2 linked regions of the Cystobacter fuscus DSM 2262 genome follow. The protein of the gene in region 2 interacts with the protein of the main gene of each other region in a pairwise test. Links are inferred from orthologs where the notes say so. Each region holds a gene or a part of one and is shown on either strand. Other genes may lie near its edges.

Evidence for each region. The genes of interacting proteins can lie anywhere in the genome.
Region 1: the proteins of serC (region 2) and selB interact in binary tests that used the Escherichia coli proteins (3 or more experiments, as listed by UniProt). The link is inferred for Cystobacter fuscus DSM 2262 from one-to-one orthologs.

The regions. Positions count from the first base shown.
Region 1 is NZ_ANAH02000013.1:277,138-281,144, reverse strand. Bases 1,038-3,983 are described here. They hold selB (selenocysteine-specific translation elongation factor), read right to left. Parts: upstream 3,496-3,983; coding sequence 1,579-3,495; downstream 1,038-1,578. Other genes in these bases: D187_RS23760 (phosphoribosyltransferase), read right to left, coding at 3,521-3,983; D187_RS23770 (ATP-binding protein), read right to left, coding at 1,038-1,582. In the rest of the region: more of D187_RS23770, read right to left, coding at 1-1,037; more of D187_RS23760, read right to left, coding at 3,984-4,007. UniProt on the Escherichia coli protein: Translation factor necessary for the incorporation of selenocysteine into proteins. It probably replaces EF-Tu for the insertion of selenocysteine directed by the UGA codon. SelB binds GTP and GDP.
Region 2 is NZ_ANAH02000012.1:35,054-39,719, reverse strand. Bases 677-3,574 are described here. They hold serC (3-phosphoserine/phosphohydroxythreonine transaminase), read right to left. Parts: upstream 2,721-3,574; coding sequence 1,632-2,720; downstream 677-1,631. Other genes in these bases: bufB (MNIO family bufferin maturase), read right to left, coding at 3,511-3,574; D187_RS22425 (HvfC/BufC N-terminal domain-containing protein), read right to left, coding at 2,798-3,514; D187_RS22435 (chalcone isomerase family protein), read right to left, coding at 1,039-1,599; D187_RS22440 (M13 family metallopeptidase), read right to left, coding at 677-936. In the rest of the region: more of D187_RS22440, read right to left, coding at 1-676; more of bufB, read right to left, coding at 3,575-4,356; D187_RS22415 (hypothetical protein), read right to left, coding at 4,476-4,666. UniProt on the Escherichia coli protein: Catalyzes the reversible conversion of 3-phosphohydroxypyruvate to phosphoserine and of 3-hydroxy-2-oxo-4-phosphonooxybutanoate to phosphohydroxythreonine. Is involved in both pyridoxine and serine biosynthesis.

The sequences.
Region 1 (4,007 bases), on a different replicon or contig from region 2:
CGAGCTGCTGCACGAGCGAGCGCCGCCCGATGGCCCCGACCTTCGACAGGTCCGGCACGGAGATGGACCGGCGCTCACGCGCCACGCGCGCCGCGAGGCTCTCGGGGTCATCCACCGGCACCACCAGGCCCCGGAAGAAGTCGCGATGGGTGACGGAGGCCGCGGCCCCCCGCAGCACCCCCGCCTGCTCGTCATGCAGCAGGATGAAGCAGTTGGAGACGTCCAGCAGCTTGACGAGGAAGTCCGAGGCCACGTCCAGGATGCTCGCCACCTCCAGCGTGGCGGCGGTGGTGCGCGCCAGATCCAACAGCAGGCGCGAGTCGGTCAGCTGGCGCGCGGACTCGGCCCGCAGCCGGCGCTGCTCCAGCAACATCATCAACAGCTCGGCCAGCGTGCCCAGCAGCCGCTGCTCCTCCGCGCTGAAGGGAGGGTTCGCGCCGCGCAGCACCTGCAAGAGCCCCCCGGGCTGACCTCCCAGCAACAGCGGCACCGCCGCGCTGCGGACCAGACGGCCCGCGGACCGCGCGCTCCACTCGCGCTCCTCCGCCTCGCTGGAGAGCACCACGTCCCGAGCCGACATCTCCGTCGACAGCCACTCCCCCCGCGGCATGGGGAGCGCCTCCACCAGGGCCGGCTCCAGCCCCACCTGCGCCACGAGCCCGAAGGGCCCCTCCGGCGAGTCCGCCCCGTACAACACCACGGCCTCCGCGCCCACCAGCAGCGACAGCCGCGCGAGGAAGTCCTCGGGTGAGGGAGGCTCGGGCAGCGCGACGAAGCGCGCCACCTCGGCCACGGACGACAGCTCCCAGCGGCTGCGCTCCACGTCCGCCAACAGCCGCGCGTCGAGGAGCGCCGCCCCCACCACCTTGGCGAAGAGCTCCAGCACCGGACCGTACGAGGGCCGCACCTGCGAGCCCACCACCCACAGCACCTCCGACGACGGGGTGCCCAGCGCGAGGTAGACGGCCGTGGACTCGGTCTCGAAGTGGCCGAAGACGGGGCGTCCCTCGGACAAGGCCCGCTGGGCCAGTGCCTCCTCGAGGCCCTCGAAGGGACTGAAGCGCTCCCCCTCCCGCACCAGGAAGCGCGCGGAGAGCCCCACCCCCTGGAAGCCCTCCAGGGCGATGCGCCGCACCGCCTCCTCGGAGCGCGCCGCGACGAGCTTCGCGGACGTCTCCACCAGGCGCTCGGCCATCTCCAGCTCGTTCGGGCGGTCGCCCAGCACCAGGTGGTTGCACAGCAGCGCGAAGCCACTGCCCTCCAGCTCCACCTCCTGCACGTGCACCGCCAGCTCCCGCGGCCCCACGCCCGGACGCGCCGGGAGCACGTAGCGTCGGGGATCGCTCTCCGCCAGCATCCCCTGCTCCCGCAGGCGGTAGCGCGTGCGCAGCCTCGCCAGGTCCTCCGGGTGGAGGAAGTCGAAGAAGGAGCGGCCCTCGACCTGCTCGCGCGACAACCCGTGCATCGACAGGTAGGCGTCGTTGGCCATCCGGATCCGCCCCTCCTGGACCACGGAGATGGGATTGGTGAAGTTGTCGATGAGGCTGCGCAGGCTCGCCTCGTTGTAGAGATTCCTCGTCATGCGCGCCGCAGCACCCGTTTCTCTCCGACACGGAGCGTGACCTTCTCGCGGTCGAAGTACTCCGAGAGGGGAATGACGAACTTCCGGCTCTGCCCCACCAACTCCTTGAACGCCTGGGTGGAAATCTCGCTCTTGTCGCGCAGGTAGGCAACGAGCCTCTCCTTGAGACCGGCCAGCGCGCCCACGTCGAAATAGAGCTCCTCGCTCACCCCCACCACCCGGCCCTCCGCCACCGCCACCCGCAGCAACTCCCTCACCCGGGGCACGGGCAGGCGCAGCCGCTCGGCCAGCTCGTTGAGCGTGGGCGGAGCGAGCCCCGCCGCCCCCAGGTCCGCCACCAGTCGCGTGCGCGCCGCGTCCTCATCCAAGGACAACGTGCGGCCCCGCCCCACCCGCCTCACCGTCTCGCGCTCCACCTCCACATTGCCCGCCTCCACCAACGTCTGCACCAACCGGGAGAACACCCGGGCCTCGAGCTCGCCCGACAGGCGCTGGCGCAGCTCTTCCCTCGACAGCCCCTCGCGCAAGGGCTCGCGCTCATGGAAGGCGTCGAGCAGCGCCAGGGCCCGCGCCCGCATCCCCTCGAACACCTCGCCCGAAAGGTAGAGCCGCCGCTCCTTGTCCACCAGCAGCGCCGTGCCCCGCGCGCCGAGCGTCTCCAGCGCCCGCGACAGCACCCGGGACGCCAGGGCGGAGCGGGCGAAGAGTTCCTTCCAGGTGAGGCCCCGGTAGCCCGCCTGTCTCAAGAGCCATGCCACCTGGGTGCCCGGATCCGCCTCCAGCAGGGGAGCCACCACCCCGGCCCCGCCCTTGCGCCGACGCGGAGGCGAGATGGACAGCACCCGCCCCCCGGCCAGCGTGGCGCCCCGGCCCGGCAGCGCGCGCGAGCCCCGGAGGATGAAGCGCTGACCGGGCAGCGCCGCCACGGGTGCCGCCAGCCGCAGCTGCGCGAGCCCCGTCTCCCCCGGCTCCAACCGCTCCAGGTCCAACAGCGCCACCGTGGCCTCCGTCTGCGTCGTGCCCAGGTGCACGAGGAGCTTGCGGCGCCGGGGCAGCGCCTCGGGCGCCGCGGCCAACAGGCTCAGCTCCACGTCCAACATGGACGTCTCGGACACCTCGCCCGCGTGCACCAACACCGCGCCGCGCGCGATGGCCTCGGCCTCCACGCCCACCAGGTTCACCGCCGCCCGCTGCCCGGCCACCACCCGCGGCACGCCCTCGCCATGCCGCTGCACCCCGCGCACGCGCCAGGGTCCGGCGAGGCCCGGCAGCAGGGAAACCGCGTCCTCCGCCGCGAAGGCCCCCGACAAGAGCGTGCCCGTCACCACCGTGCCAAAGCCCTTCAGACTGAAGGCCCGATCCACCGGCAGGAAGGCGGGGCCGTCCACGCCGCGCGCGGGCACGTCCCGGGCGACCTCGACGAGCGCGGCCCGCAGTGCCTCGAGCCCCTCGCCCGTGCGCGAGGAGACGGGCACCACGGGACGGCCCTCGAGGAAGGTGCCCGCCACCAGCGTGGCCACGTCCGCGTCCACCAGCGCGCGCCACTCCGCGCCCAGCCCCGGAAGCAGGTCCGCCTTGGTGAGCGCCACCACGCCGGCCTTCACGCCCAGCAGCCGGCAGATGTCCAGGTGCTCGCGCGTCTGGGGCATCACCCCCTCGTCCGCCGCCACCACCAGCACCGCCAGATCCACCCCGCCGGCCCCCGCCGCCATCGCCTTCACGAAGCGCTCATGGCCGGGCACGTCCACCACGCCCGCCACCTGCCCCTCGCCGAGCGCCAGGTGCGCGAAGCCCAGCTCCAGGGTGATGCCCCGGCGCTTCTCCTCCTTCAGCCGATCCGTGTCGATCCCGGTGAGCGCCTTGACCAGGGACGTCTTGCCGTGATCGATGTGCCCCGCGGTGCCGATGATCATCGCGCTCCGCGCCCCCCCGCGGCCTTCACGCCCCCGCCTTGTCCGGATCCACGTCGAAGCGCCCGTCCTCGGCGACGTCCTCGTAGTCCCACGGGAAGACGACCAGGGCGTCGGTGGACAGCGCGCAGAAGTCCGGCTCGAAGCCATCCGGCCGGGACACCAGCGCCGCGGTGTTCACCTCCCGGGCGCCCACCTTGCGCGCCAGCGCCACGGCCAGCGCCAGCGTGTCACCACTGGACGCCACGTCGTCCACGATGAGCACCCGCTTGCCCTTGAGTTCGCGAGGCATCTCCCCGCTCAGCTTCGGCTTGGCCTGGCCCTTGTCCCGGCTGCGGCGGCTGATGCGTACCGGGAAGAACTCGGCGCCCAGGGCGCTCGACAGTGCTCCGCCCACGAACACGCCCCCATGCGCCACGCCCACCACGGCCGCGGGCGAGTACGACTGGCGGATGGCGAGCGCGAGCGTCTGCACGGCGCGATCGAACTGCGCCCACGTCAGCTCCTGCACCTGG
Region 2 (4,666 bases):
CAGCCGCTCCACTTCCTTGAAGAACGGCGGGTGTGACACGTTGAGCGCCTGCACGCTCCCGGCCCCCGCGGCCTTGAAGTACTCGTCCCACGGGAAGCCCGGCGCCTCCGCCTTCAGGCCCTTGCGCTCCAGGCGGTGGTAGAGGTTCTTCGGCTCGCGGCGCTCCACGCGCGACATCGACGCCTTGGCGAGCGCCGTCTCCACCTCCAGCACCGACGCCGCGCTCTTCGCCGCGGTCTCGGCCGGCTCGCCCAGCAGCACGAAGGTGTTCTTCACGTGCTCGGTGTAGGCATCACGCAGCGCCTTCGACTTCTCGTCGTCCTTCAAATAGTAGTCCCGGTCCGGCAGGCCCAGGCCGCCCTGGTCCACCTCGCCGATCATCTGGCTGGCGTCCTTGAAGTCGGTGTTGGCGCCCATGCGGAAGAGCGGGAACACGTTCTGCGCGTGCAGCGTGCCCACCACCCGCGCCAGTTCCTTCGCGTTCTTCGCCGTCAGCTTCGCCAGCTCCGCCTTGAGCGCCGGCAGCGACGCCTCCAGCTTCGCCTCGTCCATGCAGGAGCCGTAGAAGTCCCCCAGCTTCCGCGCGGAGGCGAGCCCCTCGGGCGCCTTGCCCTGGGACACGCCCTCGAGGATGTCCCGGAGGATCTCCTCGTTGCGCGCCGAGATGGCATCGAAGCCGCGCGACCAGCGGGGGCGATCCGCGGGAATCTCCGTGTCCTTCACCCAGTTGCCGCACGCGAACTCGTAGAAGTCCTCGCAGGGGTTGGCCTGCTCGTTCATCGCGGCCAGGTCCAGACCCGGGGAGAGCGGGCGGGACTCGGCGGGGGGCTGGGGCTGCGTCGCGGGCGTGGCGGGCGAGGGGGGCGTGGGCGCGGGCTCCGCCGTCTTGCAAGCGGACGCCACGAGACAACATGCGGCGAGCAATGCCTTCTTCATCCAGTCGTTCTCCGTGTGGGGTATGAGGCAGCGCGCACCCTATCCGGCCACGGGCGCGCGCGCCTCAACCTCGTACCGGAGGGCGACCCCCGAAGCGCGGTGCTACTCCTTGCCCAACATCCCGTCCTTGACGCCGCCGTCGACCGGGTTGTTGCCGAGCCACACCGAGAAGAGCGCGTCGGCGAAGTCCTTGCCCTCCACCGAGATCTTCTGTCCCCCCTTGCTCTCGATGGTGGTGCCCTGGCCGGGCACGTACGTGAGCAGCAGCTCGTCGCCCTTCTTCAGGTCCGGAATGGCCGAGGTGAAGGTGTCCAGCCGCTGCTGGAGCGAGGGCAGCTTGTCCTTCGCGTTCTTCTTGAAGCCATCCACGATGGCCTCGGAGATCGTCTTCTTGTCCAGGTCGCGCAGCATGGACATCCGCACGCGCTTGATCTGCTCCGAGCCGATGGCCTGGGCGCCCTCGCGCGACGGGTTCTGCAGGTAGAGGCCGGCGGCGTACACGTTGAAGACGAGCTTCTTGCGCAGGCCCACCCCGTTGAGCTTCAGCTCCTTGCCCTCGACGGACACCGAGTCGGGAAACGCCACCCCCGCCACGTCCTTGGCGGCGGCGGGCAGCGCGAGTACGGCGGTCAACAACACGGCACACAGCGTGGTGTTCTTCATGACCTCTCCTGTGGAAGGGGTGGGGGGCCACCCTAGCCTTTCTTCCGGGCGAACTCCTCCAGGAAGGACACCAGGGCGCGCACGTCGTCCACCGACACCGCGTTGTACAGGGAGGCGCGGATGCCCCCGCAGATACGGTGCCCCTTGAGACCCACCATGCCCGCCTTCTTCGCCTCGGAGACGAACGCGGCGTCCAGCTCCTGGGTGGGCAGGTGGAAGACCACGTTCATGAAGGAGCGCGACTCGCGCTCCACGGGCGCGCGGTAGAAGCCCGCGTTCGCATCCAGGGCGCGGTAGAGCAGCTCGCCCTTCTGCCGGTTTCTCGCCTCCAGCCCCGCGAGCCCGCCCTGCGCCTTCATCCACGCCAGCACGTTGCGGCACAGGTAGATGGCCAGCGTGGGGGGCGTGTTGTAGAGCGAGTTGTTCTCCGCGTGGAGGGAGTAGCGGAAGATCTTCGGGATGTCCCGGCGGCCCTGGGCGATGAAGTCCTTGCGAGCGATGGCGATGAGCACGCCCGAGGGCCCCAGGTTCTTCTGCGCCCCCGCGTAGAGGAAGGCGAAGCGGCTCACGTCCGTGGGCTTCCACATGAAGTCCGAGCTCATGTCCGAGATGAGCGGCACGCTCCCCACCTCGGGCAAGGTGTGCCACTGGGTGCCGTAGATGGTGTTGTTGCTCGTCATGTGGACGTACGCCGCCCGGGGATCCAGCTGGAGTTCCTCCTGCCGGGGCACGCGCACGTAGCGCTTGTCCGGGCCCACCGTGGTGGCGGCGATGCGCGCCTTGCCCACGATGCACGCCTCGTCATAGGCCTTCTCGCTCCACACGCCCGTCATCAGGTAGTCCGCGCTCGTGCCCGGGTGCAGGAAGTTCATCGGCACCTGGGCGAACTGCTGCGACGCCCCTCCCGTGAGGAAGAGCACCTGGTGGGTGTCCGGAATGCCCAGCAGCTCGGTGAGCAGGGAGATGGCCTCGTCGTGGACCGCCTCGTACTCCTTGCCCCGGTGGCTGTGCTCCATCACGGACATGCCCGAGCCCTGGAAGTCGATCAGCTCGTCGCGCGCTCGCTCGAGCGCGGGCAGGGGCAGCCCCGCGGGGCCGGGATTGAAGTTGATGACGCGCATGGCTGGGTCCTCTCACTGGGAAAACAACGCGCGGCCATTCTGCCCAACGCCTCCGCCGGGGGAAGCGTGAAGCGCCATCACGGCGCCAGGACGAGACCGTCGGCCACCCGGGTGTCCACGGCGGCACGGATGACCGCCTCCTCCACGCCCGTCGCCTCCGCCACCTGCCGGGGCTCCAACCCCTCCACCGCCATTTTCAGCACCAACAACGAGCGCTCCTCGGCCTCCAGGTACATCGTCACCAGCCGCTCCGGGTGGCGCCAGAGCAGCGCCAGCTCCTGTCCGGGCTCCGGCCGCTCCCCCACCCCGGCCCGCATGAACGCGCACAGCCGGAAGGGATGCTCCAACATCATCAGCGTCGGGTTCACCGTCAGGCGCTCCACGCGCGCGGGCACGGGCTCCATCGACGTGTACACCGCGAAGTCCGTCCACTCGAAGCGCGCCAGCGCGGGCAGGAAGTCCGGCAGCCCCCGAGCCCCCGCCTCGTCCGCGAGGAAGCCGGCGAAGCCCTCGCCCAGGCGGTTCATCTCGAAGGGCCGGTGAGGACGCGAGGCGCCATGGGCCCGCACCAGCTCCGCCCAGAGCGCCGGCTCCACGCACCCGCGCACCCGCGGGTAGAGCTTGTCCAGGGTGGCCTCGCCATGGTGGCGCACCATGTGCCCATAGAGCTCCACGCGCGAGCGCGGCGCGTCCCAGCCCGGGTGCGCCGTGTACAGCCGCTCGAGCGCCTCCGGCCCCGGGTCCGCGAAGTACGCCTCCATCGACTCGAAGAAGCCACGCAGTCCCGGTTTCATCGCGCCACCCCCTGGAGCAGCTCCCGCGCCCGATCCGCCTCGTCCAGCACCGCCTCCAGCGAGGGGATGTCCTGATCCCATTCGATGAGCGTCGGCACCGGCCCGGTGCGCTCGAGCACGTAGCGGTAGAGCGACCACACCTCGTCGCAGACGGGCGCCCCATGCGTGTCGAGGAGGACGTCGGGTCGCCGCTCGTGCCCCGCGAGGTGGATCTGCCCCACGCGCTCCAGCGGCAGCGCGTCCACGAAGGCGCGCGGCTCGTAGCCATGGTTGCACGCGTTCACGTACACGTTGTTCACGTCCAGCAGGAGGCCACAATCGGCCTCCTCCACCACGTGCCGCAGGAAGTCCGCCTCCGCCAGGGTGCCGCCGGGCATGCGCGCGTAGTAGCTCGGGTTCTCCAGCAGGAAGGGCCGGCCCACGCGCGCCTGGACCTCGCGCACCCGCGGCGCCACGTGCTCCACCGCCTCGGGCGAGAAGGGCAGCGGCAGCAGATCGTAGAGGTAGGCGCCCCCCAGCCGCGCGTAACAGAGGTGATCCGAGAAGAAGGGCGCGTCCAGCCGCTCCACCAGCGCCTGGAGCCCGGAGAGGTAGGCCTCGTCCAGTGGCTCCGGACCACCCACGTTCAGCGCCACCCCATGCGGCAGCACCGGCCAGCGCTCGCGGCACGCGTCCAGCGCACGCTGGGGACGGCCGCCGAGCGTGAGGAAGTTCTCCGGGACGATCTCCACCCAATCCAGCGCGCGGGGGGTCTCCGGCAGCCGCGCATAGAACTCGCGCCGCAGCCCGATTCCCACCCCGAGCGGCTCGCCGCCCCACCTTCGCGCGTGTGCCACCGGCATGTCGGCTCCTGGGAGAAAAGACACGGGCGGCGGGAAGAGGGCTCCCCACCGCCCGGAAGACAACCCCCGGAGCACCGGGGGCCCATCCTCGAAGGCTTCTTCGAAGGCTTCTTCGACGGCTACTTCTTGCCACCACAGCCGTTGGCGCCGCAGCCGCCCGCGCCACAGCTGTGCTCACTGGACTTCTCGGTCGAGGGCGTCGCGGTGCCCTCGGCGGCGGGGGCGGCGGCGCCCTCGGCGGGGACGGCGCTGGCCGCGTGAGCGCTCGTGCTCCCCTGCTCGGCGGGAGCGGCCGCGGTCTTGGCGGTCG